One region of the Lysinibacillus sp. S1 genome, then DNA from elsewhere that is predicted to be linked to it. Evidence: riboswitches for the same ligand, from Rfam matches in the RefSeq annotation. Region 1 holds a riboswitch; each other region holds the start of a gene.
The links. A riboswitch is a leader RNA that binds a small molecule or an ion and turns the genes downstream of it on or off. The one in region 1 is predicted to bind cobalamin.
Positions count from the first base shown of each region.

Region 2: it holds a riboswitch for cobalamin, as region 1 does, so the genes downstream of both, ACHZEU_RS02670 (ABC transporter substrate-binding protein) here and nikA (nickel ABC transporter substrate-binding protein) in region 1, are expected to answer to the same signal.
Region 3: it holds a riboswitch for cobalamin, as region 1 does, so the genes downstream of both, cobT (nicotinate-nucleotide--dimethylbenzimidazole phosphoribosyltransferase) here and nikA (nickel ABC transporter substrate-binding protein) in region 1, are expected to answer to the same signal.
Region 4: it holds a riboswitch for cobalamin, as region 1 does, so the genes downstream of both, ACHZEU_RS10965 (ABC transporter substrate-binding protein) here and nikA (nickel ABC transporter substrate-binding protein) in region 1, are expected to answer to the same signal.

Region 1 covers NZ_CP173154.1:348,252-356,942, reverse strand. The annotation lists gene metE (5-methyltetrahydropteroyltriglutamate--homocysteine S-methyltransferase) at 1-2,089, shown strand, start outside; cobalamin riboswitch at 2,237-2,430, shown strand; gene nikA (nickel ABC transporter substrate-binding protein) at 2,579-4,195, shown strand; gene nikB (nickel ABC transporter permease) at 4,267-5,220, shown strand; gene ACHZEU_RS01850 (ABC transporter permease subunit) at 5,223-6,032, shown strand; gene ACHZEU_RS01845 (ABC transporter ATP-binding protein) at 6,046-6,816, shown strand; gene ACHZEU_RS01840 (ABC transporter ATP-binding protein) at 6,826-7,632, shown strand; gene ACHZEU_RS01835 (DUF2089 domain-containing protein) at 7,823-8,188, shown strand; gene ACHZEU_RS01830 (SHOCT-like domain-containing protein) at 8,201-8,587, shown strand; gene ACHZEU_RS01825 (hypothetical protein) at 8,597-8,691, shown strand, end outside.
Region 2 covers NZ_CP173154.1:519,559-525,688, forward strand. The annotation lists gene ACHZEU_RS02660 (S9 family peptidase) at 1-1,737, opposite strand, end outside; gene ACHZEU_RS02665 (precorrin-3B methylase) at 1,806-2,483, opposite strand; gene ACHZEU_RS02670 (ABC transporter substrate-binding protein) at 2,536-3,528, opposite strand; cobalamin riboswitch at 3,691-3,878, opposite strand; partial or broken gene ACHZEU_RS02675 (GTP-binding protein) at 4,061-5,998, shown strand; gene ACHZEU_RS02680 (hypothetical protein) at 6,116-6,130, opposite strand, start outside.
Region 3 covers NZ_CP173154.1:1,485,337-1,494,382, forward strand. The annotation lists gene ACHZEU_RS07835 (methionine gamma-lyase family protein) at 1-459, opposite strand, end outside; gene ACHZEU_RS07840 (trimeric intracellular cation channel family protein) at 801-1,406, shown strand; gene cobT (nicotinate-nucleotide--dimethylbenzimidazole phosphoribosyltransferase) at 1,501-2,556, opposite strand; cobalamin riboswitch at 2,648-2,824, opposite strand; gene ACHZEU_RS07850 (hypothetical protein) at 3,244-3,639, shown strand; gene ACHZEU_RS07855 (rhodanese-like domain-containing protein) at 3,684-3,986, opposite strand; gene hfq (RNA chaperone Hfq) at 4,082-4,312, opposite strand; gene miaA (tRNA (adenosine(37)-N6)-dimethylallyltransferase MiaA) at 4,410-5,312, opposite strand; gene ACHZEU_RS07870 (alpha/beta fold hydrolase) at 5,299-6,216, opposite strand; gene ACHZEU_RS07875 (glycerol-3-phosphate dehydrogenase/oxidase) at 6,220-7,866, opposite strand; gene glpK (glycerol kinase GlpK) at 7,885-9,046, opposite strand, start outside.
Region 4 covers NZ_CP173154.1:2,171,263-2,177,224, forward strand. The annotation lists gene ACHZEU_RS10955 (adenosylcobinamide amidohydrolase) at 1-128, opposite strand, end outside; gene ACHZEU_RS10960 (FecCD family ABC transporter permease) at 125-1,126, opposite strand; gene ACHZEU_RS10965 (ABC transporter substrate-binding protein) at 1,123-2,091, opposite strand; cobalamin riboswitch at 2,228-2,411, opposite strand; partial or broken gene ACHZEU_RS10970 (acyl-CoA dehydrogenase family protein) at 2,469-4,136, opposite strand; gene ACHZEU_RS10975 (class I adenylate-forming enzyme family protein) at 4,138-5,640, opposite strand; gene ACHZEU_RS10980 (MerR family transcriptional regulator) at 5,633-5,962, opposite strand, start outside.

The DNA of each region.
Region 1 (8,691 bases):
GTTAGATACAGCTTTGATGTTTGGTTTAGTTCCAAAGCGCTTTAACTGGCAAGGTGGTAAAGTCGATTTTCATACCTACTTCAGTGTAGCAAGAGGAGACAAAACAGCCGTAGCTAGTGAAATGACAAAATGGTTTAATACAAATTATCACTACATTGTTCCAGAGTATGAGGGACAAGCCTTACAACTAACAGAAAATAAAGTGTTAGCCGACTTTTTAGAGGCGAAGGAAACTTTCGGTATCATTGCGAAGCCGACACTAATTGGTCCCTATACATTTTATAAGTTAACGAAAGGCTACAACAAATTAACACAGGTTGAGTACTTATTAGCTTTATTACCACTCTATACGCAGGTATTAAAAGAATTAGTGGATGCAGGTGCCACTTGGATTCAGCTAGAAGAGCCATCCCTCGTCTTAACACTTGATCCAGCAGAGATAAAGCTGGTGAAAGAAATGTATGACCAGTTAGCCACTGCCGTTCCTGAGGCTAAAATAATGCTACAGACTTATTTCGAAGCTTTAAGTGCCTATGAAGCATTAAGTACATTGCCTGTTCAAGGATTCGGTTTGGACTTTGTTCATGGCTATAAAGGAAATATGGCGTCACTTCGTCAATTTGGTTTCCCGCAGGATAAAGTATTAGGAATAGGGGTAGTGAATGGCCGTGATATTTGGCGTTCAAACCTGGCGGAAGTCAATGCGACGATTCAAGCCATTGAACAGCTAAGTCATGCTGCTGAACTATGGATTCAACCATCAAGTAACCTACAGCACGTTCCAATCACAACCTCTCTTGAAAATGAACTTGACCCTGTTTTAAAGCAGTCTCTGGCCTTCGCAGATGAGAAAATCATAGAAATCACGGGGCTGACTAAATATAGACGAGATAAAGATGGTTCCTTACAACATAATTTTTCAGAAAGTATGAAGGCGATTGAGGCTCTAAAAAAACATCCAATCCGCCAAAATAAGTTAATTCATCAAGCCGTTCAAACTGTGACAAAGCAAGATTTTGAACGACACAGTAATTTTACGAAGCGACAAACGATCCAACAACAAGCCTTAGGATTACCGCTGTTTCCAACAACTACAATCGGTAGCTTCCCGCAATCAGATGAAGTGAAAAGAAATCGTAATGCGTGGCGAAAGAAACAATTATCGAATGAAGCCTATGAAACATTTTTAGAAGACGAAACAAAGCGCTGGATCTCCATACAAGAGGAATTAGATATCGATGTACTTGTTCATGGTGAATTTGAGCGTACAGATATGGTTGAATATTTCGGTGAAAAGCTGACTGGCTTTGCCTTTACAAAGAAAGCGTGGGTTGTTTCATATGGATCACGCTGTGTGAAGCCTCCGATCATTTATGGAGATGTTGCATGGGCTTCACCAATTACCGTAAAAGAATCCGCCTATGCCCAAAGCCTAACGAAGCGATTTGTAAAAGGCATGCTGACAGGGCCAGTAACAATATTAAATTGGTCCTTTGTGCGAGATGATTTGTCCCGTAAAGATGTCGCTTATCAAATTGCATTAGCACTCCGTAAAGAGGTGGAAGCACTAGAAAACGCAGGTATATCAATTATTCAAGTGGACGAGCCAGCGTTAAGAGAAGGTTTACCGCTTAGAAAGGAGGAATGGGGGGCTTACTTAGAGTGGGCTGTCAATTCCTTTAAGCTTGCGACATCTAGTGTCAAAGATGAAACACAAATCCATACACATATGTGTTACTGTGAGTTTAATGATTTCATCGAACCAATTAGCGCACTAGATGCAGATGTGATTTCCATAGAAACATCACGAAGTCATGGGGAACTTATTACCTCACTACAAGTACAGCCCTATAAAAAAGGAATTGGCTTAGGCGTCTATGATATTCATAGCCCTCGTGTACCAAGCGAGGATGAAATGCTCGCTATTATGAAAGATAGTCTACAGGTGCTGGACCGTTATCAATTCTGGGTGAATCCAGATTGTGGCTTAAAAACGAGAAAAGAAGATGAAACCGTTGCAGCTTTAGCGAATATGGTTGCTGCTACTAAAACGTTGCGTCAAGCTGTACAACAATCTACATCAAGCTAACGAAATGATTTTTAATCTACTACATCTACTCTCCAATAACGAAGACTAGGGTAAATCCCTAGTCTTTTTATCTTACGTCGATATATATATTATCTTCAGAAAGTAAAATTGACGTGAACATGCGAGCATGTTATGTTTATTACTAATTTCATAGCAATCATTACAAGTTTGAGTGAAATCGTCTTTCATTCAATTAAAAGGAAAATGGGTGAAAATCCCATGCTGTCCCGCAGCTGTAAATGAGGAGTTTTGTTTCAAATACCACTGAGTGAGTACTTGGGAAGGTGAAACAAAATGATGATTCATGAGCCAGAATGCCTGCTTGTAAGAAGATTCATTGATGATCTACGAAAGATAGGGAGATGGATGGAGACTTGCTCATCGTGGGTTTTTCTGTCCTTATTCTTTTTTAGAATAAGGTTTTTTTATGCCTTCTCTTCTTCAACAAGTAGATGTATTTGTACTACGAATAGAGATAGGAGACAGAAAATGAGATTGACAAAGTATTTACTTCCTTTCCTGCTTGTCCTGACGTTCAGTTTACTTGCTGGCTGTACAGGCACGGATGAAGAAAAGGAAAAGACCTCAGCAAACCAAACAGATGAAAAAATAATAACGATTGGCTGGCCATTAGATGTCGGTCCATTGAATCCTCATACATATTTACCGAATCAAATGACTGCCCAAGCAATGGTTTATGAATCCTTGGTGGAATACAATGATGATGGTACTGTTACGCCTAAGCTCGCCGAAAGCTGGGACATCTCTGAGGATAAAACTTCGTATACTTTCCATCTAAGAAAAGACGTGAAATATTCAGACGGCACTGCATTTAATGCAGATAATGTCATTCGTAACTTTGACGCCGTTTTAGCGAATCGAGACATGCATTCTTGGATGGGCATGGTTAACCACATGAAAGAGGTTGTAAAAGTAGATGATTTTACAATTCGTCTGCAATTGGATGAGCCTTATTATCCAGTCTTAAACGAACTTGCCTTCGTCAGACCTTTCCGTTTTTTAGGGGATAACGGATTCCCAAAGGATGATATGACGCAAGATTCTATCAAAGCACCGATTGGAACAGGCCCTTGGGTATTAACTGAATACAAAAAGGACGAATATGCATTATTTAGTCGCAATGAAAACTATTGGGGAGAAAAACCACTAGTTGAACAAATAAAAGTAAAAATTATTCCTGACTCAGAATCTATTTCATTAGCATTTGAAAACGAAGAATTAGATTTAATTTATGGGCGTGGCATTATTAGTTTAGATAACTATACGTATTTAAAAGACAGTGGCAAATACAAAACTGCTACCTCTGAGCCTTTATCTACGAAAGCACTGCTATTCAATACACAATCTGGTCCATTATCTGAGCTAAAGGTACGTCAAGCCATTCAATATGCTATTAATAAGGAACAAATGGTCGACAGTATTACACATGGTACGGAAAAAGTAGCGAACACATTGTTCTGGGATGCGATTCCTTATGCCAATATAGATTTAGCACCTATTGTATACAATCCAGAAAAAGCCCAACAATTGCTAGATGAGGCAGGGTGGTTATTACCTAAGGGTGAAAAAATTCGTTCAAAAAACGGACAGCTGTTGTCTTTAGATTTGATTTACATTGCATCTGATGCAATTCAAAAACCAATGGCAGAATTAATGCAAGGTGAACTCGCAAAAATTGGCGTTCAGTTGAATTTAGAAGGGGCAGATGTAATGGTCGGTCTTCAAAAATTGATGGATGACCAGGTGGATATTAATTTCTGGCGTACCAATGGACCACCTACAGATCCACATAGCTTTGCAAATGAATCAGCTACACCAAATGCTAGTGGTGTGTACGAGGCGAAATTAGGCCTAGCAAACGCCAAAGAAATCGATACGAAAATTCACCAATTATTAGTAGGAACAGATGAACAGGAACGCGTGCAGCTTTACACGAATATTTTAACGATGTTTCATGACCAGGCACTCTTTTACCCTATTTCTTACGAAACAAATAATGTGATTTATCAACCATCTCTAAAGGATTTTGCACCACGTGCATCTGAATATGATATACCTTATGCACAAATGGCTAAAGAAAAATAAAAGTGGAGGAGAGAGTGTGTCTAGCAGAGACAGCTCTCTCTTTATCATAGGATTGAGTAGGAAGTGACAGCATGTATGAATCAACATGGATCTTTTGTTTAAAAAGAATTTTAACATTGCCCTTTGTCTTATTAGGCGTTTCCATCCTAACCTTTGTATTTATTCGTTTTGTTCCTGTAGAGCCTGCTGAAGTCATACTACGTTTGGCAAGGGTTGCGCCAACAGAGGAAGCCATTCAGGCATTACGTGAGGAACTGGGAACGGACAAGTCGTTTTTTCTTCAATATTTGCTATGGGGAAAGGGCATAATCCAGCTAGATTTTGGAACATCTTTTGTTAGTAAATTACCTGTGGCACATGAACTATTCGTGAAATTACCCGCAACCATTGAATTAGCTATTGCTGCGTTTATCCTCATTTTAGGGCTAAGTATTCCATTCGGAGTAATAAGCGCATTGTATAAGCACACCATCATCGATAAAATCATACGATTCTTTAGCATATTGAGTGTGTCGATTCCAGCCTTTTGGTTAGGTTTCCTATTACTCTATTTATTTAGCTTAAAATTAGGACTCTTTCCGACAAACGGGAAGGGCACACCTGCTCATTTAGTTTTACCCGCCTTCGCACTGGCGTTACCAACAATTGGATTATTCGTTCAGCTTATCCGTTCAACCATCCTAGAAGAATTACAGCAGCAATATGTTCAATATGCACGGCTAAGAGGATTAAAAAGCTCCGTGATTCTTATCCGTCATGTTTTGCGAAATGCTGCTATTCCCTTGACTTCCTTGCTAGGCATGACCCTTGGCAATCTTTTAGGTGGAGCCGTGATTGTGGAGCAGGTTTTTAGCTGGCCCGGACTCGGCAGGTACTTAATAGAATCCATTATGAACAGGGATTATCCAGTTGTACAATGCTATGTGTTAATTATTGCGGTTATCTATGTGCTTGCCAATTTATGTACAGATATATTGCATCGTTTATTGGACCCTCATCTAATGATGAAGGGTAGGAGAGATTAAAAATGAAATTTGTACGAACAAAAAGTGGCAACTTAACAGGATTAATCAGTCTATTCCTCCTTGTCATTACTGGCTTATTAGGACTGTTGGCGCCAATTTTAATGCCACACGACCCTTTTGCTGTCGATATTGCTAAGAAATTTTCAGTCCCGTCTTGGGACTATCCATTAGGTACAGATCATTTAGGAAGGTGTATCTTGTCACGCCTTCTTTTAGGTATTCGTTATTCTTTAGGTTCAGCGCTCATCATTCAGCTAGTCGCTATTGTTTTAGCTATCCTACTGGGTGCTTTTGTAGCGTTGAAAAGAGGATTAATTGATTTTCTTTTTATTCGATTATGTGATATTTTATTAGCCTTTCCGACACTCGTACTTGCATTTGGACTGTTAGGTATATTAGGTCCTAGCTTAAAAAATGTTTTAATAGCGCTCATTTTCACACAGCTTATTTATTATGCAAGAATGATCCGAGGTTTGTTTATTGGCATCAATGAGAAAGACTTTGTTCAAGCTGCTAGGATAACGGGCACTACAGGTATCCAATTAATTAGACGCCATTATATACCCAATCTATTGCCATCTATTGTCACGATTGTCGCATTAGATATCGGGAAGGTGATTTTAGAAATTGCAGGCTTTTCGTTTATCGGACTTGGGGTGCAGGCACCGATCCCAGAATGGGGCATGATGATCAATGAAGGAAAGCAATACATGAGACAGCATCCTGAATTAATGCTTTATCCAGGACTTGCCATCATCCTTGTTGTGTTATTGTTTAATCAATTAGCAAATCGTTTAAAAAGGCTTGACTAGGAAAGGGGAAGTTATGGAGAAAGTTTTAGAAGTGATAGACCTCACAGTCAAAATAGGGGAGAAAAATATATTAACCTCTATCAACCTGACAGCTTATAAAGGGCGAGTCCTAGGAATTATCGGGGAAAGTGGCAGTGGCAAGTCCATGCTTTGCCATGCCATCATGCAAACATTACCGTCCTTTGCCCATGTCAGCCAAGGGGACGTACTCTATCTGCAAGAAAATTTATTAAACGTTTCAGCTACTAAATGGAGAGCTTATCGTGGCAGACATCTTTCGATGATTTTGCAAAACCCATCCGCTGCATTTGATCATATTCAAACGATTGAAAGTCATTTTCGAGAAACATTAAAAGCACACTTTAAGCTTACAAAAAAAGAAATGAGACAGATCGCCCTTGATGCTTTGAAAAAAGTTCATTTACCTCAGCCAGAGCAGCTCTTGTCCTACTATCCTTTCCAGTTAAGTGGAGGCATGCTACAGCGAGTGATGATTGCTCTGTCAATGGCGATACAGGCCTCCCTCTACATCGCAGACGAGCCTACGACTGCTCTGGATACCATCAATCAGAAACAAGTATTAACACTATTTAATCAAATTCGCTCAGAAACAGATGCTACCATACTCCTTGTCACGCATGATTTAGGTGTCATTGCTGAGCTTGCGGACGATGTGGCTGTGATGTATCAAGGAGAAATCGTTGAGCAAGCAAATGTTTTTGATTTTTTTGATGCGCCTCAGCATCCCTATACCAAGAAACTTTTACAAGCGAGAATGCTATGAGGTGATAAAATGACGCTACTAGAAGTAAAAAATATTGAGAAATACTATGCGCAAAGACCATTTCTATTCAAACGAGGACAGGAAGCCCCTGTATTAGAGAATGTGACATTTTCACTTCAGGAAGGAGAATGTCTTGGCATCGTCGGTCAAAGTGGTTCTGGAAAAAGCACATTAGGGCGCATTATTTTAGGGATTGAACGACCAACAAACGGAGAGCTGATCTTTCAAGGTGTCAATTTATACGAAGCACCCAGCAAAGAGAAAAAAATGATACGAAGAAATTTACAGGCTGTTTTTCAAAATAGTTATCATTCATTTAATCCAAAACAGACGATTTTCGAAATACTCGAAGAACCGTTTTTGAATTTCGAGCATTTTAGCAAAGCAGAGCGACAACAGAAAGTAAGGGAATTACTAGACTGTGTAGAGTTAGAGTGGGCAATGGCTCAAAACTATTCCTCACAGCTAAGTGGGGGACAGCAGCAACGAGTCAACATTGCTAGAGCTCTTGCATTAAAGCCGAAACTGATTGTTTTAGATGAGGCCATTAGTAGTCTTGATATGATTTTGCAAAAGACGATTATAGAGCTACTGCAAAGACTTCAAAAAGAGCTACAGCTTGCTTATCTATTCATTTCACATGATTTACAGGCCACACGTTTTATGTCAGATCGCATCCTTGTGATGCAGCATGGTCAGCTAGTGGAGGAGATAGGCAAGGATGGGACATATCAGCACCCCGCTTCACAAGCGTTATACAATGCAATTTTGCCATCACACCCGCGGGAAAGAAAAAAGAAGGATAGACCCAATTAAACAGAAACGCCATTTTGAGAAATTAAAAATGGCGTTTTCTTAATTTTTAAAGCAATATAGAAACAAAAATAAATAAAATTAATCAAGATATTAATTTTATTTATTTTTTAATTAAAATTATTAATTTTATTATTTACATCTTTAATTTCTTTATTATATAATCAGCTTAACTTAAAGGAAGGAGTTCACTATGGCTTATCAAGTAATCACAAATTGTCCTGTCTGCAGTAAAACATTAAAAATTACGAAGTTACAGTGTTCTCATTGTCACACGACCATTGAAAATGAGTTTGAATTGTCGAAGCTAGCATCCTTATCACAGGATCAGCTTCATTTTGTGGAAGTATTTTTAACCTGCCGAGGAAATATTAAAGAGGTTGAAAAGGAACTGGGGGTTTCGTATCCAACAGTTCGAGGCAAGCTAAATGATATTATTTCATCCCTTGGCTATGCTCAAAAGAAGAAAAATGAAGTAGATGAGAAAAAAATTGTAAGCATGCTTGAAAATGGCGAAATCACAACAGATGAAGCCATAAAGCTCTTAAAAGACGAATAGGGAGGAACGACCATGAAAGAGGAAATTACAAAAGTGTTAACGATGATTCAAGAGGGCAAAATTGATGCGGATAAAGGATCAGAGCTGATTCAAGTGCTACAACAGAAAGAAGAATCAGAGAATAAATTTGTGGAAAAAACAAAGTATTTAGATAAAACGTTAAAGGTCCGTGTTGTATCCACCGAAAATGATAATGTCACGGTAAATTTACCAATTAAACTTGTCAAAGCCGTATTGATGGCAGGACACAGCATCGCTGCAAGTATTCCGCAATCTGAAAAATACGTAAAAGATATCGACATCAATCTTCTTCTTGAAGCAATTGAAAATGAACTAGATGGACAAATTGTAGATATAAAATCAGCAAACGGAGATTCCGTTGCAGTCTTCATTGAGTAGAGGCGACGAATGATGCATGTAAAAGTGAAAGCAAAAGACGTTCGCTTTACCGTCCCTGTTCCCTATACTGTGCTAACCATTGTCCTCTCCATTTTAACTTCTAA
Region 2 (6,130 bases), 170 kb from region 1:
CTTCTCTATATCATCGAGTCCTGCTTGAATTTGCCAGTCTGTAAAGTAATAGCCGATATCACTGACACCAGCAAAGCTAATCCAGTTCGAAATGGAGCGCTGCGTCACAGCTGCTTTAAAGCGATTTGTATGGCCCACAATCCAGTTGGTCATAAAACCACCGTAGCTTCCACCAGTTACACCTAGACGATCTTGATCAATAAAATCATAGTGCTCCAGAGCGTAGTCTACCGCTGCCATTAAGTCCGCATAATCATTACCACCATAATCGCCACGTACTGCATCCACAAATTTTTGGCCATAGCCATGACTACCACGCGGATTCGTATAAAGCACTGCAAAGCCTTGTGCAGCAAGGATTTGGAATTCATTAAAGTAGGTATTACCATACATTGCATGCGGACCACCATGGATTTCAAGAATGAGAGGATATTTCTTCCCTGCTTCATAGCCAACTGGCCTCATAATCCAGCCATTGACCTTCCAGCCTTCTGCACCTTCAAATTCGATACTCTCTGGAACAGCTAATGTTTTGGTTTTTAAAAAATCTTCATTAATGGACGTCAACTGTTCTTTGTCACCTGTTTTTAGGTTCACATAAAACAGATCGCCTGGATGGGTCGTTGTGCTAATAGCCGCAATAGCCTGATCGTTTTGCGCATCAAGTGAGAAGCCATAGACATATTGATCATCATGGATAGCTGGGTAAATTTCGCCATCTACATTTCCGTAATAAATCGCCGCATTGCCGTGATCTGTGACTTGGAAGTAGAAGCTATGATTATCATTCATCCATTGCACACGTGGTGACGCTACACCTTGCAGGAAATCACCGATGACATAATCACCAACAGGCGCATCAAAATCACTTGTTACACAGTTTAGTAGTTTTTGCTCCATGTCATAAATCCAAAGCTTTGCTTGTGTGGCATTTTCAAATTCACGTTCTCCACCTACAAAAGAAAGATAGCGACTATTCGGAGACCAAGCTGTTTGGTAATATGCACCCGAACCTTCTGTTAGCTTGTGACTCTGCTTAGATTCTAACTCCAATAAATAGATATCCACATTAAATGAGAAATCTAAATCCTCCGCTTTATCTGCTAAGTACGTAAGGTATTTGCCATCTGGCGACCAAGTACCCAGATGGCAGTACTCTTTGCCTTCTGTCACTTGTTCTAGCTCTCCTGATGCCACATTGACAATGGCAATATGGGTAAACTGCTCCATATCAATAAATCCACCAGCATCCGATTTGTGTTTCATTTTCTCGATTTCTAGTGGCTTTAGTTCTTTATCCTTTTTCTTCTCATCCTCCGCTTTATCTAGGATGGTTTCATCTTTCCCTAGCACGACTGAAAAAGCAATTTTCTTGCCACATGGTGACCAGACAGGGGAGGTCGCTCCATTTTTACAATGTGTCACCTGTTTTGCCTCTCCACCTGCTTTCGAAAGAACATAAATTTGCGACTTACCTGTTCTCGTTGACAAAAATGCAATTTGACTGCCATCTGGTGACCAAACAGGGGAACTCGTTCTATCTTCACCAAATGTCCATTGCTGTGGTGTTTTGTCCTTCAAGTTTATGTAAAACAAATTCGATATATAGTCATTTTTCTTCTCGTCCATACGAGTCTCTACATAAACTACCTCTGTCCCATCTGGTGAAAGCTGTGGATCTGCTACTGATTTTAAGTGATAAAGATCTTCTGGTTGAATCCCTTGTTTCGATGTCATGTTCTTGCTCCTTTGTATTGTAATTTTCTGTCTTACTACAATACTTCGACACCCTAAGTAATATTCCTCTATTTAATTGAATTTTTTACTAGTTCCCAATATTCTGCTGACTTTGTTCTGCGATAAAATTTATAAAAGGGCTCATTTGGGCGAGCATGCTCCTTATAAAGGTTTATCAGGTGCAGTAAAAAATCTTCAATTTGTGTGACGTCTACCCTCTTAGCGAATAATGTGCCAGCCTGTGCCTTTGCTCCCATTGGTACTGCCCCTAAATAGACATCAAAGCTTTCTTGTTGGTAAACGAGTCCAATATCATCATAGACTGCATTGTAGCAAGCTGATGCACAGCCATTAATATTGACACGCACTCTTGCAGGTACCTTCATCCCCTCTATGGCATGATAGAGCTGTTCGGTTATCGGAGTAGCCTCCATTTTCTCCCCATCACAAAAATCGCAGGCCTTCATGGCTATGATTGAACCAGAGGGAGCAACATAAAGACCTGCTTCCTGTAAGGCTTGCACCGCTTCTGTGGCATCGCACGTTGGTATGGATACGAGTATACTATAGGAAGCAGAATATTTTATCGCCCCCTTTTCGCCAGCAATTTCGGCTATTTTTTGGAATTGTGCAGGAGTATAATGCTTATTAATAATGCCAGGGCTAACGGCTAGACGGGTAAACTCACCATGACGGTTCAGTGTTTCAAATGTTTGATCTGGTACATTTTTTTGAAATGCGTTCATTTTTATCGCTCCTTATAAAAAAGGAGCTAGCAAAAACGCTAGCTCGAATGGATTAAAAGTTTTCAGGATAGAAGCCCTTTGCTAAAATTTCAATGGCCTCTGCCGCACGAACCCCTTCAGACGCTGCTGAAAGTGGCAGGATGACAAAGCGCTCATTTTTGACGGCTTCCATCTCCTTTAAGGCTGGATCATTTTTTAAGAATTGGATCTTTTGGTCTGCCGTTGTTTCACCGTAATCAATCACGACAACTACCTCTGGGTTGCGGTCTACTGCATCTTCCTTCGACACAGTTGTCCAGCCTGATTCCACATCACCAAAAATATTTTGTCCACCCGCGATTGTCACAAGCTCATTCATAAAGTTTTGACCAGCTGTAAATACATCCTTTTCACCGCTATCAAACACAAGAACACGTAATTTTTCGCTATCTTTTGGTAATTTAGCTTGTACTGCCTCTACATCTTTCGTCATTTGCTCAATTAAAGCTTCGCCACGATCCTCAATACGGAAAATCTTCGCGATATTGCGAATATCAGTGAAAATATCCTCTATTGTTGGCTTTGTCATGTTGGAAGCCGTATGTAAATACGTATGGATGCCTAATTCTTCAAGCTCTTCTGGTGTGCCTACACCCTTTTCGCCAAAGCCACTTTTCCAGCCTGCATATAGGAAATCTGCCTCGGCATCGATGACTTGCTCCTTCGTTGGGTATTGATCGGAAAGAACAGGGACCTTATCGTATGCCTCTTGCAGTGGCTCATAGATTTTATCATCTAAGTAAGCTGTCCCTACCATAGAATCCTCTAAACCAAGTGCTAGCATGATTTCTGTCACATGTTGATTTAAGCTAATCGCTTTTGTTGGTGCTTCCGTATATGTTTGAGTTGTGTCATTATTTTCAATGGTTACTGCTGCTGCCGCCTCAGATGGCTCAACCTTTTCACCTTGTGCAGCTGATTCCGTTTTGTCCTTTGCGTTACAAGCCCCTAAAACAGCGACCAAGGCAATGATCATCATCAACCATATACTTTTCCATTTCTTCATGTCCTTTTCTCCTTTGCTGTTAAAATATAGAAAGAAATCAGAGACTTCTTTACTACTAAGGTAGTTGGAAGGGCATAAAAAAACCCTCTTGTCGCCAAGAGAGTAGCATAGTGAAATAACGGTATCATTACCTTCATCACTATCCCCATCCTCGTGGTTCTTAGTCAAAAAATACATACTGGCAGGTATCCTGGCTTAGGTTCATCATCTATACGCCTTCCCATAGTTTCACTACAGTGGCATGCTGTATAGACTCCCCATTTACAGTTGCGGGACAGCATCGGAATTGCACCGATTTCCCTTTTAAGCAAATGACAAATGCCATTTGCACCAATACGTTCTATAATGGTCAATACTATTGATAGACTAGCAGAAGAAAATTTATCGCGCAATCAGTAGTATGACACTAAAAGTATAATCATCATTATATTAGCACTATTTCGACATAAAGACGAACTATTTTACAAGAAATATAGAAGCTAGTATTCTGTTACAATAAAAAGATAGCATTCTATAGAAACGAGGATTTCTTATGTACAAAACGATCGGTGTACTTGCGCACGTGGATGCAGGAAAAACGACCTTCTCTGAGCAAGTGCTTTTTCATACAAATAGTATTCAAGCACGGGGGCGTGTTGATCATCAGGATACCTTTCTTGATCATCATGAGCTAGAGCGCAGACGGGGCATTACGATATTTGCCGAGCAAGGGCGCATGAATATTGGCGATGATACATACACATTGATTGATACGCCAGGGCATGTCGATTTCTCCCCTGAGATGGAGCGTGCCATTCGTGTGATGGATTATGCCATTATTATCATTAGCGCTGTCGAAGGGATACAGGGCCATACAGAAACAGTGTGGCAACTTTTACGTCAATACCATGTCCCTACCTTCTTCTTTATCAACAAAATGGATCGTGAGGGTGCCAATATGGAGGCCGTCATCAGCCAGCTTCGCAAAGATTGCTCTCAGCATGTATTGCTCATCGATGAGCCACTGCGAGCAGACTATGTATCAAATAATATTATGGAATGGCTGGCGGAGCGCGACGAAAAATTGCTTGATGCCTTTCTAAATGAGTCATTGGAGCATGAACAGTGTCTTGCTCAATTAAAGGAAATGATTAAAAATGAAGGTGCCTTCCCTTGCTTTGCTGGCTCGGCCTTAAAGGATGAGGGCATTCAGGAATTTCTTGACCAGCTCCCGCTGTTAACGGCTTCCCATTTTGACAAGGATGCCCCATTTGAGGGCGAGGTTTTTAAGATTCGTCATGATRGTCACCAGCGTTTAACCTTTATGAAGGCAACCAAGGGCTCGTTGCATGTACGAGATGAATTTTCATTTGACGAMGTAACAGAAAAAGTGACCGAAATTCGACTTTATAACGGAAGWCGCTTTGAGACCGTTCAACAGGTAGAGGCAGGAGAAATTTTCGCTGTCAAAGGACTGAGCCAGGCAAACATTGGGGATCGAATCGGTACAACGATGCTATCACAGCCCTATGAGCTTGTCCCAACCTTACAGGCAAAGGTTCAATATGAGGGTGATCAGCATATCAAGGAAGTGCTACAGATTTTCCGTTTACTCGAAGCAGAAGAACCGTCCTTGCGTGTGGTCTGGCAGGAAAAATTTCAGGAAATCCATGTGCATATTATGGGTGCCATTCAATTGTAGGTCCTTACAGAGGTATTAATGACGCGTTTTTCATTAGCTGTCTCCTTTGGTGAGCCGCACATTTTATACATCGAAACCATTGCGACGACCGTAACGGTCTATGGTCATTTCGACCCCCTCAAGCATTATGCAGAAGTTCATTTATTAATGGAGCCAAATCCACGTGGAACAGGTAATACCTTCACCAATGCCTGTCATGCCGATCATTTATCTGTAGGCAATCAGCGCCTTGTTGAAAAGCATCTGTTTGAGCGTGACCATCATGGGCTACTGACAGGCTTCCCTGTAACAGATATTCATTTTACACTTCTAACAGGTCGCGGGCACAATGAACATACATCGGGGGGAGATTTCCGTGAAGCCAGTTTCCGTGCCCTGCGTCAGGGGCTGGAGCAGGCACAAAATGTCCTACTTGAACCCTATTATCGCTTTAAAATGAAAGCTTCAAATGACTTTATCGGTCGTATGATGACTGATATTCAGCAAGCAGCTGGCACGTTCGATGACCCGATTTTATCCGAAACGGATGTTATCCTAACAGGTCGTGCACCTGTTGCCACTTTAATGAGCTACAGTACAACCTTTGCCGCCTATACAAATGGGAAAGGTGCACTCACACTCCAATTTGATGGCTATGATGTGTGCCATAATACAGAGGATGTGATTGCACAGATTGGCTACGATAGAAATGCCGACCCTGAGTATAGTTCCTCTAGTATCTTTTGTGCTAAGGGCAAAGGATATTCGGTTCCATGGCAAGAAGCACAGGCAGCCATGCATTGCCTGTAGGATGGGATGAGCCTGCTCGCTTCGGGTATTTCCGCGGGTATTTCTTGCTTGGGCATCAATATATCTCTACCCTGCCATAAGATATTACAAGCCCTCCAAAAAATGGAGGGCTTGTTTTTATAGTGCACCGAC
Region 3 (9,046 bases), 1.1 Mb from region 1:
AATGACCTGATTATCTAGTAAATCCACATGTCGATAACCGATTTTATAATCTTTCAGTGAACCTGTATCTTTATCACCACCATCGACAATGGATTGCAATGTATCATATGGCTGACCAGAAATATAAAGCAGCTCATCACCAGGACGCAAAACACCGAATAGACTAAGCGTGATTGCATGTGTCCCTGAAATAATTTGTGGTCGGACTATGGCTGCCTCTGCACCAAATACTTCCGCATAAACACGCTCTAGATTATCCCGTCCCTCATCATCATAGCCATAGCCGTTTGATGGATGTAAATGATAATCACTTACTTGATGCTTTCTGAAAGCTGCTAGCACCTTCTGCTGATTGTAGAACGCCATTTCTTCTACCTTGGCATGATAAGGCCGAACTTGCTCCTCTACTTTTGCCGCTAATGACAGCGTTTCTGTTGATAAATTTGATGTAAACGTCATTCTTTCTTCTCCATTTCACAATGTCTCGCATTTCAATCAGGAAGATTTATTGACTATCTAAATTGACTTCAATCACTCTAGAATTCCCTAACCAACTACTGGTATATGAACGCTTTTGACGAATGTTTTTCTTTATTTTAATCACATTTTATCAATTTGTATGTGCACCTGTAAAACTTGCCTATTGTTTCTAAGGGGATTTTACGCTAAGCTAATGTGCGGACTTATTTCAAGAAGCGTATTTAATGACCGATTTTGGCTATTAAATTCATAGATTCTGTTACGTAAAAAGTCTTTTAACTTTTAATAAAGTTTATTTATTGATAGAAGGGGTGAAAGGGATGGCTTGGGAGGTTTTTAGTATTATAGGAACAATTGCCTTTGCTATTTCTGGGGCAATTATTGCCATGGAAGAAGAATACGATTTATTCGGTGTATATATACTTGGTATTGTGACTGCTTTTGGTGGAGGAGCTATTCGAAATTTACTCATTGGACTACCTGTCACAACGCTTTGGGGACAGGATATGATGTTTCAAATAGCGCTTGCTGCGATTACGATATTCTTTATTTTTCCGCATCATCTGATTCAACATTGGCATCGTTGGGGTAACTTCACAGATGCGATTGGCTTATCAGCATTCGCTATTCAAGGCGCACTCTATGCTGTCAAGCTTGATATGCCAGTGAGCGCAGTCATTGTAGCTGCTGTTTTGACAGGTTCAGGTGGTGGTATTGTACGAGATTTATTAGCTAGAAGAAAACCATTAGTTCTCCGTGATGAAGTTTATGGTGTTTGGGCAGCTCTTGCTGGACTGCTAATCGGATTCGAGGTTTTTACAGGGGACATATTCCTTTATATTTTATTCGCAGTGATTACAGCTTTACGTATTCTTTCCTATATGATGAAGTGGCGCTTGCCATTACGAAAGTTAAATCGTGCATAACCATTCAGCCAATGACCAAAAATTAAGTCATTGGCTGTTTTATTGTTTAAGCTAATGTTTCATTCCTTATTTGATTAAAAAAGAGACATTTAACTTACCTTTTTAACAACTGCATTGATTCTTCTAAAGTCACCATGTTTTTCATCATCGAGCAAGCTGCATCTAAAAGAGGAAAGGCTAAGGCTGCTCCAGAACCTTCGCCTAAACGCATATTCATATGCAACATCGGTTCAATGCCCAGTAAGGCAGCGGCAATTTTTGCCCCTGGTTCCTCTGAAGCATGGGAAGGAATGATATAATCGATTACTTTTGGTTCGAGCTTATAAGCAATGAGGGCGGCTATAGTCGAAATAAATCCATCAATGACAACGGGTTTACGATGGGCAGCAGCGCCAAGAATAATACCTGTCATCGCCCCTATCTCTAACCCTCCAACCTTAGCCAGAACATCAATAACATCACTTGGATTAGGCTTATTTAAGGTAATTGCTTTTTCAATAACTGCCGCTTTATAGGCAATGCCTCCTTGGCCTACTCCTGCACCAAACCCCGTTACTTCGATAGGGTTGCATCCCGTCAAAACAGCTAATATCGCAGCACTTGGTGTTGTATTGCCGATGCCCATTTCTCCAGTCCCAAGTACATCAGCACCTTTTATGATTTCCTCAGTGGCCACACGGATTCCTACTTCTATCGATTGAATGGCTTCTTGTTTGGCCATAGCTGGACCGTGTGCCATGTTATCGGTACCGTATTTAATTTTATGAATAATGACACCTGCATCAAGTGAAATATCTTCTTTTACTCCCACATCTACTGTGACCACCTTTGCATTGGTAATCCCCGCAATCGCACAAACGCCTGTACCCCCCTTAGGAAAATTTAATGTTTGAAAGACCGTAACATCTTGTGGATTCGTGGTTACACCTTCCTCGCAAACACCATGATCTGCAGCACAGACAATCATCACCTTTTTGTCGACCGTCGGATATAATTGTCCTGTTATACCAGAGAGCTGTACGGCAATTGATTCTAGTTTACCCAAGCTACCCGGGGGCTTACAAAGCGCATCAATCCGCATTCTAGCTTGCTCCATACTTTTCATATCAACCCCTTGAATGTTTTGAATCGTGTCTTGTAATAATTGCATGATTATTTCTCCTCTCGTTCTCATTAAGACAAAATAAAAAGTCTGTAGTTTATTGTCATGACAAATAAACTACAGACTTTTCCATCATCTATATCTTCTAAAGCATGTAGGCAGGTCTCCTGGCTCAAGTTCAACACCTCATAGTACCTTCCCAGCTTTTCGCTAGTGGCATACACTATGAAACTCCCTTATACAGTGGCGGGTCCGCTAAAGCTTTTCACTTTATTCCCTATTCTCCCTAGTGGGCACCTATTGCTTTTATGTAATTATGTTAAATCTACTTTACAACTTTTTTAGTGTCAAGAGGAAAAAATTTTTTGAGTGTTAACTTAGTACATACTCCAATTCCCAATATAAGCTTATCAATAGCCTGTGAATCTTTCACTTGATTCCTAGTCTTCCTTAATTATTGCTTTTAAAGATTTCTCTATGCCTAACACTCAGCTTGTACAAGAACTAATTACTAAATCAATTGTCTTAACAAATAAACTACAGACTTTTCCATCATCTCTACCTTCCGTAGCATATGTTTTGCCAATTCACTGAGTAATGTTGAACATAAAAGTTGAAAACCTTAATAATCTGTTCAATGTAAACATAAATTATTTCTAAAAATTCAGTATTCAGTTGATTAAAATTAGGGTAAGTATCAAATAGTAAAACGATGAAAAGTTAGGAGTAGATACGATGAATGCAAAAGAATTAAGAAACGCTATTGCTGAAACCTGTGAAACGCACGATAGCCTCTATGCCAAACTCGTAAAACCGATCAATCAGTTATTAATCAATATCGACGCTTCGATCAGCGAAGAGACAGCAAATAAAATACTAGAAAATTTAAAATTATTTCATAGTGGTGATAAATACATTACGGAGTGTCATTTCGAGGAGAGTCAAAATTTCTTGAAAGATGGCATTGAGCTTCTCCAAAAAGGGGATTTGGCGAATGGAGCACTACAAATTTATGGAGCTGGTCTAAACTTTGCTAGTTATGCTTCAAAAGTGCAGGGACAAAAAAATGTTAATATCTACAAAAACTTTGAAGAGAATTTTAATTTTATCATGGACGCCGTGAAAAAATAATCATGAAAAAAGAAAGAGTATATGCTCTTTCTTTTTTTCATGATTTATTTAAATTCTAATTCTCCATCATAAGCCAGCATGCCGCCTTCAAGGTTTGTTACATCAAATCCTTGTGCCTCTAAGTAAGCACACGCATTGGCAGAACGAGCTCCAGCCTTACATACAATAATATATGGCTTTTCTACATCTAATTCCTCTAAACGTTCAGGGATAGTTCCGAGTGCAATATGTTTAGCACCTGGGATCATGCCATGTGCTACTTCATCCTCTTCACGAACATCGATAATATATAGGTCCTCATTTGCATCTAACAGATCTAATAATTGTGTTGTTTCCATTGTTTTCATAAACTTTGTCCTCCAAAATATCAAATTCCACTATCATTATAGCTTGTAGCAAAAAAAACAGCCAGTGTGAGAACACTAACTGTTTAACATACTTATTATACTTCTGTCTCTAAAAACTCTATTTGTTTTGCTGGTACGAATGTAGAAATGGCGTGCTTGTAGATTAGGTGCTGCTTATTTTCAGCATCAAGTAGTAATACTGTAAAATTATCATATGATTTCACAGTCCCTTTTAACTGAAATCCGTTTAACAGAAATACAGTTACAAAAACACTGTTTTTACGTAGTTGGTTCAAGAACGTATCTTGCAAATTGATTGATTTCATCAAATAGCCTCCCTACTAACTTTCTACCTCTTCATTCCTATAGTAGCATGTTCTACCAATTTATCAATTAGTAATTTTTAGAAATTCTTCTTTATTCTTATAATCGATCATCCGGCGTAATAAAATGGACATCCATTTTATTACGGAAATAAGTAAGCTGTCTTTTTGCATAGCGACGGGAATTTTGTGTTAAGCTATCAATGGCTTCCTCTAGGGTACATTTGCCATCTAAATAATCATATAATTCTTTATATCCGATGGCTTGTATAGACTGCACACCACGGATATTTTGCTGCCATAGTCCCTTCACCTCTTGCAGAAGACCATTTTCCATCATTAAATCAACACGACGATTAATACGGTCATATAGCACGTCACGGGACATGTTTTGACCTAACCCTAAAATAACATGATTGTAAAGGGGTACTTCCCCTCGATTTTGTGCTTCAGCTGCTTTTGATACACCGCTTAATTCCAGCATTTCTAATGCACGAATAACACGACGTGTATTGTTTGGATGGATTGTCTCCGCTGTTTGAGGGTCTAGTTGTTTTAGTTTGTCATGCATTGCCTCAGGGCCAAGCCTTGCTAATTCCTCATAGTAGGCTTTTCGTGCTTCTTCATCTACTTTTTCATCAGTAAATTGGAAATCATAGAGGACAGCTTGTACATATAAGCCAGAGCCTCCTACTATTATAGGTAATTTTTGACGAGCTTGTATTTCCGCGATCTTCGCACGTACTAATTTTTGATAATCTGCTACCGAAAAGGGTTCTGTAGGCTCTAAAAAGCTTAGTAAATGATGAGGAACGCCCTCCATCTCTTCTTCGGTAATTTTAGCTGTCCCAATATCGAGCCCTTTATAAACTTGCATGGAATCACCATTAATGACTTCACCGTGATATTTTTTTGCCAGTTCAATGCTTAATGCCGTTTTACCTGAGGCAGTCGGCCCCACTATTGCTACGACCTCTGCCTGCTGCAATTTAGTTTCTATCATATTTTTCTAACCACCGTAATAAAACTTGAAAGACCGCTTCTTGATTGTCTTCATTTAAAATTTCATGTCGTTTATCCTCGAATAAATAAACCGTTACATCCTCTACCCCCACCGCTGCTAATTGTTCAGCAACTTTGTAAACGCCTAGCCCCTGTTCACCAACTGGATCCTTACTGCCACTAATCAAGAGAATAGGAAGGTCTTTTCTTACTTTTGCTAATTCTTTTTTACGATTTAGTGTGGCAAAGCCAGTTGTCAAATCCACGAAAAATTGATTCGTTGGAATAAAGCCACAATAGGGATCATCGATATACTTTTGCACCTCTTGTTGTACTGAACATAACCAATCATAGGCAGTCTTCGGATTGGGAAATCGCTTATTAAAGCTACCAAAGCTCAATCGATTTAACAGCTTACTTTCAGTTTCTTTTCCTAGCCCCTTAGCTAAAGCCTTGGCTACTAGATTTCCTACAGCATGCAAGGCTGTCACATTTCCAGTGCCACAGAGAATAACATTGTCTACTTGCTCTCCATATAATTGAATATAGCGTCTAGTAATGAAAGAACCCATACTATGGCCAAAGAGAATAAATGGTACATTAGCGTATGGTGCGTGAAGTTGTGTAATCACTTCATGAGCATCTTTTACAACACGCTCAAAGCCGTTTTCTTCAGCAAAAAAGCCCAATGTCCCATTATATGCTGCCGTTTCACCATGCCCACGGTGATCGTGCATCGTCACAACATAGCCTGCTGTGTTGAGTGTTTTCGCAAATGTTAAATAGCGACCGCTGTGCTCTGCCATGCCATGCAAAATGTGAATATGTCCAATACATGGCGTTGAAGGCTCCAATGTTCGAGTGAAGACAAATTGTTCATCCGACATTTGAATATAACGCTCCATCCCTTACTCCCCTTCTTTCACAAAATTTGTTGCATCGTTAATGGCTTGCTCTAATTCAGCAATATACCTATTTTTTTGCTCCTCCGTATAATTCAAGCGTTGTTGCATCACCTGAATTACTTGCTGTTTATAAAGCTTTACTGCTTCAATATCGAAGTATAATAAACCAGTACGACGAATAAAGAAGTCGCTTGGTGTATAGACCATTTCAGCTTCAATGCCATACAGTAGCATAGCATGTAAGGCAAGAGGCATTGTACTACCATGTTCATGTAAAAATTTCACGCGATCAAATAAAGCATCTACATTCGTGCCATACTTTTGTACAAGCTGCTTGGCTTCATCATAATTTAAGCCATACTGTACGCCTTCTCGTGCTTTATAGGCAATATAGTCAGGGAAATTTATAGCGTTAATTCCCTTTGCACCGGAAAGTGCTAGCTCACGTGTTAAACAGGCACTTGCATGCTTGTAACGACGGGTCTTCACAATTTTATCGACAATCGTTTCAGCCATTTGGCGATAGCCCGTAAGCTTGCCACCAGCGATTGTCATTAAACCACTTGGCGCTGTCCAAATTTCATCTTTCCTTGAAATTTCTGATGGATCCTTGCCTTTTTCATAAATCAGTGGCCGTACGCCTGCCCAAGAGGATTCTATTGTGTCTCTTGTAATAGTAGCTGTTGGAAAGACCTTTTTTGCAGCCTCGATTAGATAATCCACATCTTGCTGTGTTGCCACTGGATGTACAGGATTACCTTCATAGACAGTATCCGTCGTCCCTACATAGGTTTTGCCATCTCGTGGAATGGCAAAGGCCATGCGACCATCAGCAATATCAAAATAAACAGCTTGCTTTAGTGGAAAATCCTTTTGTTTGATGACAATATGAACGCCCTTTGTTAGACGTAATTGCTTGTTATCTGCTACTTTATCTTTTTGTCGTACGTCATCAACCCATGGACCCGTTGCATTCACAATTTGGGCGGCATGGACATTGAGCATTTTCCCCGTCACATGATCCCTCACTTTAATGCCAACAAGCTTTTTCTTTTCATAAATAAATTCCGTCATTTCAGCATAGTTGAGGCAAAGCGCTCCATATTCAACAGCCTTTTTCAATACTTCAATTGTTAGACGGGCATCATCTGTACGGTATTCCACATAATAGCCACCGCCGACTAAGCCATCTTGATTGAGTAAAGGCTCTAATGCCAAGGTTTCCTGAGCATTTAACATCGTTCTACGTTCATGTTTTTTGACACCTGCCAAGCGGTCATAGACCTTTAATGCCATAGATGTTGTGAAGGGACCGAGTGAACCCTTTTTATATAAAGGTAATAGCATTTTTTCAGGCGTTGTGACATGTACAGCATTATCAAAGACAATTTCACGCTCTCGCCCTACCTCGGCTACAACTCCTACATCAAATTGCTTTAAATAACGCAGACCACCGTGAATCAATTTGGTTGAACGGCTCGACGTACCAGCTGAAAAATCCTGCATATCAATTAATGCGACAGAAAGGCCTCTTGATGCGGCATCTAATGCAATTCCTGCACCTGTAATACCACCCCCAATGACTAATACGTCAAAGCTATAGTGCTCTAGATAATATAAAATTTTTGGTCGCTGCTCAAATGAAAACATACCTTTCTCCCCCAATAGCTATGATTTAAAAATTCGTGTTGCCTCTACAGCCTTCTGCCATCCTGTGTACAGAGCTGTGGCTTGTTCTTCATCCATGTAAGGTTGATAGGTTTCCCCACTCACCCATAATGCAGATAAAGCCTCTTGGTTTGGCCAAAAGCTTGTCGCCAGCCCCGCTAAATAGGCTGCACCGAGTGCTGTTGACTCATTGAGTTTTGCTAGCTCTACTTGTAGCTGTAAAACATCACTTTGGAACTGCATTAAAAATTGATTTTTGACAGCTCCACCATCTACACGGAGTACTTCAATCGGAGTACCTGCTGCTTCTTCCATTGCGTCTAGTACATCTTTCGTTTGATAGGCTAATGATTCTAGTGTTGCTCGAATAAAATGTTCTTTTGATGTTCCACGTGTTAACCCAAAAATGGCGCCACGTGCATCTGTATCCCAGTAAGGTGTACCGAGTCCAACAAAGGCAGGGACAACATAGACCCCATCGGTATGATCTACTTTTCTAGCATAGGTTTCAGAATCCTCTGCAGTACGAATCATCCTTAGTCCATCTCGTAGCCATTGAATAGCTGATCCTGCTACAAATACACTACCTTCCAATGCATAGGTCACTGTCCCATCTATTCCCCACGCAATGGTTGTCAATAAACCATTTTCCGATGTCACTGCCTGCTCTCCTGTATTTAATAGCATAAAGCAGCCAGTGCCATACGTGTTTTTAGCCATTCCTTTGGTAAAACAAGTTTGTCCAAAAAGTGCGGCTTGCTGATCACCCGCAATCCCAGCTATCGGAATTTTTTCTCCAAAAAATATACTTGAAGCCGTTTCTGTATATATTTCTGATGAATTTCTCACTTCTGGAAGCATGGACATTGGGATAGCTAAAAGCTCGCAAAGTTCCTCATCCCACTTCAATTCATGAATATTATAGAGCATTGTTCGAGCTGCATTTGAGTAATCGGTCACATGAGCCGCTCCCTTTGATAATCGCCAAACAATCCATGAATCAATCGTCCCAAATAATAAATCGCCATTGTCTGCCTTTTCACGAGCGCCTTCAACATTATCTAAGATCCATTTAATTTTTGTCGCTGAAAAATAAGCATCTAAGCGAAGCCCTGTCTTTTGCTGAAAATGTTCTTCATGTCCTTGTTCTTTTAAGGCATTC
Region 4 (5,962 bases), 1.8 Mb from region 1:
AATGTGGATTTCCCGCTACCATTCGGCCCTAGAATGCCAAGAATTTTTCCTTTTTCAACAGTAAAACTAATGTCCCTGACGATTGGTACATCTTCATAGCCACCTGATAGATGTTCAACAACAATCATGCCCGTACCCCCTTGCTTCTTCGCTGCTTATAAAAAATATAGGAGAAAACAGGTGCTCCAATAAATGCCGTAATAACACCAATTGGTAGCTCTCTTGGCACAATGATTGTTCGTGCTACTAAGTCGCAAATAATGAGTAATGTTGCACCATTGAAAAAAGATAATGGTAATAAGTGGCGATGATCAGAACCCCAAATCATCCTTGTCATATGCGGCACTACTAATCCTACAAAGCCAATTGTGCCAGAAACTGCTACAGCTGCTCCAGTTAGCATGGAGCCACCTGTTAATATCAAATATTTACTGCGCTTTACATTAACACCTAAATGTTTTGCTCGCTCTTCACCATACAACAAAACATTTAATTCTCGTCTTTGTGTCCATAGCATAATTGAACCAACAATCACAAAAGGAATGATCATTTGGACATATGGCCAACCACGCATCGAAACAGAACCAAGTAGCCAGMCTATTACCTGACGTAATTCTTCACCAGATAAGGCAATCATTAATGAAATAAGGGAACCTAAAAAAGAACTAAAAATAACACCTGTTAATATCAACGTTTCCATTTTTAATGAGCGGTCTACGAGTCTAGCAAAGCTCATAACAACTACCATCGTAATGATAGCACCAATCATACKGAAGATTGGCAGCGCATACAAACCGACAACAGGTATAGAAATACTAAAAAAGATCGTTAAAACAGCACCAACAGAAGCCCCTGATGAAACCCCTAGTGTATATGGATCTGCTAATGGATTTTTTAATAAACCTTGGAAAGCTGCTCCAGCAATAGCTAGAGATGCGCCTACTAGTCCCGCTAATAACACGCGAGGCAAACGAATTTTCCAAAAGATATTGGCGGCTGTTTCATCAACCGCCTTATTCCACAATACTTCTAATGGAATATGAACCGAGCCTATCGCTACGCCACACCAGATGCTAATAAGAAGAAGCGTACATGTTAATGTATAGGCTAGTGCTATTTTTTTCACTTAAATACCTCAGGATAGATTGCTTTTGCTAATTCTTCTAGACCTTCAGCTAAACGTGGCCCTTGACGACTTGTCGTACTTTCATCTACCTGCACAATCGCATTATTTTTTACGGCATTAATCGTATMAAAGCCCGCACGTTTTGKTATTTTCGTTAAAWTATCTGGTAMATAATGATATGTCACCACGATGACATCTGGATTTTTTGCGATAATTTGTTCTGCATCAATTTTATACCAATTATCGCCATCTACAGCTACATTCTCTGCATTGATCATTTCAAGCATAGCGTTCATAAATGTACCATTGCCAGCTGTATAAATATCTGGCTCATCTGATGCTTCAACTAACACTTTTTTGGGTTCAACATCCTTGACTTTAGACAAAACTTCTTCTACTTTTGCCTTCATATTAGCGACAATTTTTTCTGCCTCTGGTAATTTCCCTGTAGCACGTCCAAGTTGCTCAATTGTTGTATATGTTTCATTAAAGTCTTGTGCATTTTTTACAACAAATACTTTCAAACCTGCTGATTCAAGCTGTGCAATAGCCTCTTCTGAAAGAGACATGCTAGATTCGTGTGAAAAAACGATATCTGGTTTTAAGGCAATAATTTTTTCAATATCGTATTCCATACCGCCAACCTTATCCTTCTCAGCTGCCTCTGGCGGATAATCGTCGTTGTCCGTAACACCAACTATTTCATCATTTAAACCTAGTCCAAAAAGGATTTCAGTATTACTTGGAATAAGTGAAACAATTTTCTCAGGAGGTGCTTCAAGTGTAATGTCCTTACCAAGGGCATCTGTTATCGTCATTGGGAATGTTGCTTCATCCACYTGTGCTGTTTCTTGCTGTGTTTGCTGCTCGTTAGATGGCTTGTTATCTTTTGCTTCCTGCCCACAAGCAGCTAGCAAGCCTACTGCTAAAAATGCTGATAATCCTATTTTCCAAAATTTCTTCATGTGAATCCTCCTTCGTTGATCCGTGCGACATTTCGCTTTATTCTACATCAAAATAAAACCCCTCATCTTTGATCGATGAGGGGGCAAAATCGCACCAAAAAAACTGATACAAAATCCACCACCCTATCCTCGTAGGTTGTCATGTCGTTATAAAGGCAGGTCTCCTGGCTAGTGCTACTTGCGATTTTTCAAGCCTTCCCGAAATCTTCAGTGGCATCATTTGAAAAAACTCACACTTACAGTGGCGGGACCGCATCGGAATTACACCGATTTCCCTTTTCACTTTACTTAAGTAAAGAACCTTKATAATATTCAGTTGATTTCATTATACATGAAAATGAAAAAAGTCGCCTCCATTCAAGACGACTCCCCGGCCATTATACAATTTCAGAAAAGTATTGGACTGTTTTCATTTGAGCACCCATTTCTCTTAATGACCATGTCTGTTCTAAATAAACGTCCGCTAGTTTTTCATATTTCCCACCAAATTTATGTGCCCACTCAACCGCTATGACACTTTCATAAAGGTGAGCCATTTTTTCCGCCATACCCTTAGCTTCAAAAGTTTTCGTTGCCTCGTCTAAAGCGCTAAAAATTTGCAGTTTCACAGACATATTCGCCAATTGTTCTTTAACGATTTGTACTAGTGAGCTGTCAGCTAATTTGTCTAATCGTTCCTCCATCTCCTGTACAAACAGTTCATGAGCATGAAACTTATCTACTAAACGAATGAGTTCTAAGGCCAAAATATTAGCCGTACCCTCCCACACCGTTAACACTTGGGCGTCTCTTAATAAGCGGGGCGTTACAAAGTCTTCTATATAGCCATTACCTCCGTGTAATTCAATTGCCTCACTAGCATAATGAACAGCTTGCTCTGCTGTTTCCTTTTTCATAATGGCAATATATAAACGATTCATAATAAGATCTTGCTGAGTTCCCTGTCCACTTGTCACTTTATCGTATAATTGGATAAGATCAAAAACTGTCGCTACTTCCACGTGCAACTTAGCTGCAAATTTCCCTAAAGTATCCTGAATCATAGGGTACTGTGTTAAGGGCTTGCCAAATGCATGTCGATTGCTTACATAATGTTTTGCCTCTAAGAAGCCGCGACGCATAATACCAATTGAAGCGACTGCATTACAAATTCTAGAGAGATTTAGTGCTTCTAGCATATAATAAATCCCTTTATTTTGCTCCCCTACAACATAGGCAAGTGCACCATCAAATTCTACCTCACCAGAGGGAACTGCCCGAACGCCTAGCTTATCTTTCAGTCGGCGAATACGTAGATGATTTGTTGTTCCATCTTCTTTGCGCCAAGGAACTGCAAACAATGTTAAGCCTCTGGAACCTGCTGGCGCACCTTCTAGKCGTGCTAATACCATCGCTACACCACACATGCCCGCATTGGATGCAAAATATTTTTCACCATATAGACGATAAGCAGTGCCATCCTTTCTCGCCTCCACCACATTTGCACCTACGTCAGAGCCCCCTTGACGTTCTGTTAAAAAGGTCGCACCTTCATATAAATCTGTGTCACCTGTTGCACACACATGTGGTAAAAAACGCTGCTTTACCTCTTCATCTGCATAATGATCTAATAGATAGGCAGTTGCCATTGTCAATGTTACTGGACAATAAAAACCGGGCTCTGCATGTGATAGCAAATAACCTTGTGYAAAGCTATAAACATAATTCCCCTTGTGTCCTAGCTGCGGAATATGCTTGTGTACATAACCTACAATCCCAGTATTATATGTCTCTTCAAYMRYTYTKWYRWWGCCATCATTAACCCAAACCTCTGATATCTCTTCACCATAGGCATCATATCTTTGAAGGCGAGGCTCACCCTGTCGATCTGTATGCTTTGCCCTCGCATCAATATCACCTGCACATAGCTCACCAAAATCTGTTAACTCTCGTTGGGCATAGGATAAAAACTCTTTATCTAACATCATTTCCACTATTTTTTGAAGCGTGTCATCTTCAGTAAAAAAGTTCGTAGTACGCATTGCTTCTTGTTGTAATACTTTCATGCTATCTCACCTCTTGCCCCTTTAAATTTTGTTTTAATATTTTGCCTGATGCATTGCGTGGTAGCGCTTCTACTTTTTCAAAAATACGTGGTATTTTAAACTTTGCAAGATGCTCCTCTAAATAAGCTTTCAAAGCTTCCTCATGGATGTCTTGTTTAGCAGAATACACCGCCTTTACAGTTTCCCCCCATTGCGGATGTGGTACACCAATTACCGCAACCTCGAATATACCTTCAAAGCTCAATAAACAATCTTCAATTTCTTTCGGATAAATGTTGACACCTCCCGAAATAATGACATCCTTTTTACGATCTACGATCCAAATAAAACCATCTTCATCCTTGCGAGCTAGATCTCCGGTTTTTAACCAACCATCAATAAAGGCTTCATTAGTAGCTACTTCATCCTTATAGTAGCCAAGCATGTTGCCCTCACCCAACAAGACAATTTCCCCCACTTCGCCTACATTTACATTTTCTCCACTGTCATTCACAATACGCAACTCTGTACCAAGTGGCGCCCGCTGACCAATACTTCCTGCCTTTGCTTCATGCTCCTTGCCAAATAATAATGAGCCACTTGGACCTGCCTCTGTTAATCCATATACACAAGTCAAATTATTTGTGCGGAATGCCTGCTGAATGAACCGAACCTCACTTTGAGATAACGGTGCCCCACCATAGACCCACCATTTCATAGAAGACAAATCTGCCGAATGTAGCCTTGGCAGTTGTGCCGTTAATAAATAAGCAACAGGTGCACCAAAGAAATGTGTTGTTTTCTCCTTTTCAATGGAATCAATGAATAAATCGGGTGTAAAAGTTGGTGTTAATACATTTGTTGAGCCTACCAATACACCCGCCATTAAAAATAAATGTAATGGTGCAGAGTGTGTTAATGGCATCATAAGCAAAATACGGCTCTCAGGCTTTACCTCCATTTCAACAGCTATCATTTGCGCCACTGTTAAAATATTACGGTAGCTAAATAACACACCCTTTGGTTTTCCTGTCGTGCCAGATGTATATAAAATCGTGGAAGGGTCATCCTCTTGTAACTGACAATCAATTGTTTGTGTACTAGCATTTTGAAGCATTGATTCATACTGATGCCATCCCACTTTTTCTTGACCTGTTTTAATTTTTAACGGAATACCGGCTAGCTGTTCAACTGCTGCAAAAATAGCCTCATGTACGACAATTGCCTTCGCCTCGGCATGCTGCGCCACGTACTCTACTTCTTGCAATGTAAACTTCGCATTGACTGGCACAACGATCGCTCCAATACGCTGAATAGCAAAGTAACTGACAACAAACTCTAAAACGTTTGGCATAAAAATTAAAACCTTATCCCCCTGCTTTACTCCCTGCTCTAGTAAAGCATTACTAAAACATGTCACCTGCTTATCTAAATCTTGGTAGGTTACTCTTCTGCCATGACAAATAACGGCTTCATTTTTCGGATACTTACGGGCATTACGTGCTAATAAATTGGAACTATTCATCTTGCATCTCTCCCTTTAAAGTCGCTAATTTTTCGCTAAACATGCCATGCATTTGTTGTAACTCATGCTTCATCTGCGTCAGCTCAGCTATTTTACTGTCAATCTCTTGAATTTTTTGTTCCCCGTATTCAACCGTTCGCTCTAATTGCTGAATTCCTGAGCGATCAAAATCAAATAGTAAAACCATCTCTTTGATTTCCTCTAAAGAAAATCCGTACCGCTTGCCTCTGAAAATAAGCTTGAGTTTCGCCAATTCTTTTTTGGAAAAGGTTCGTTGGTTGGTAGATGAACGATGGGGGCAAAGAAGCCCAAGTTCCTCATA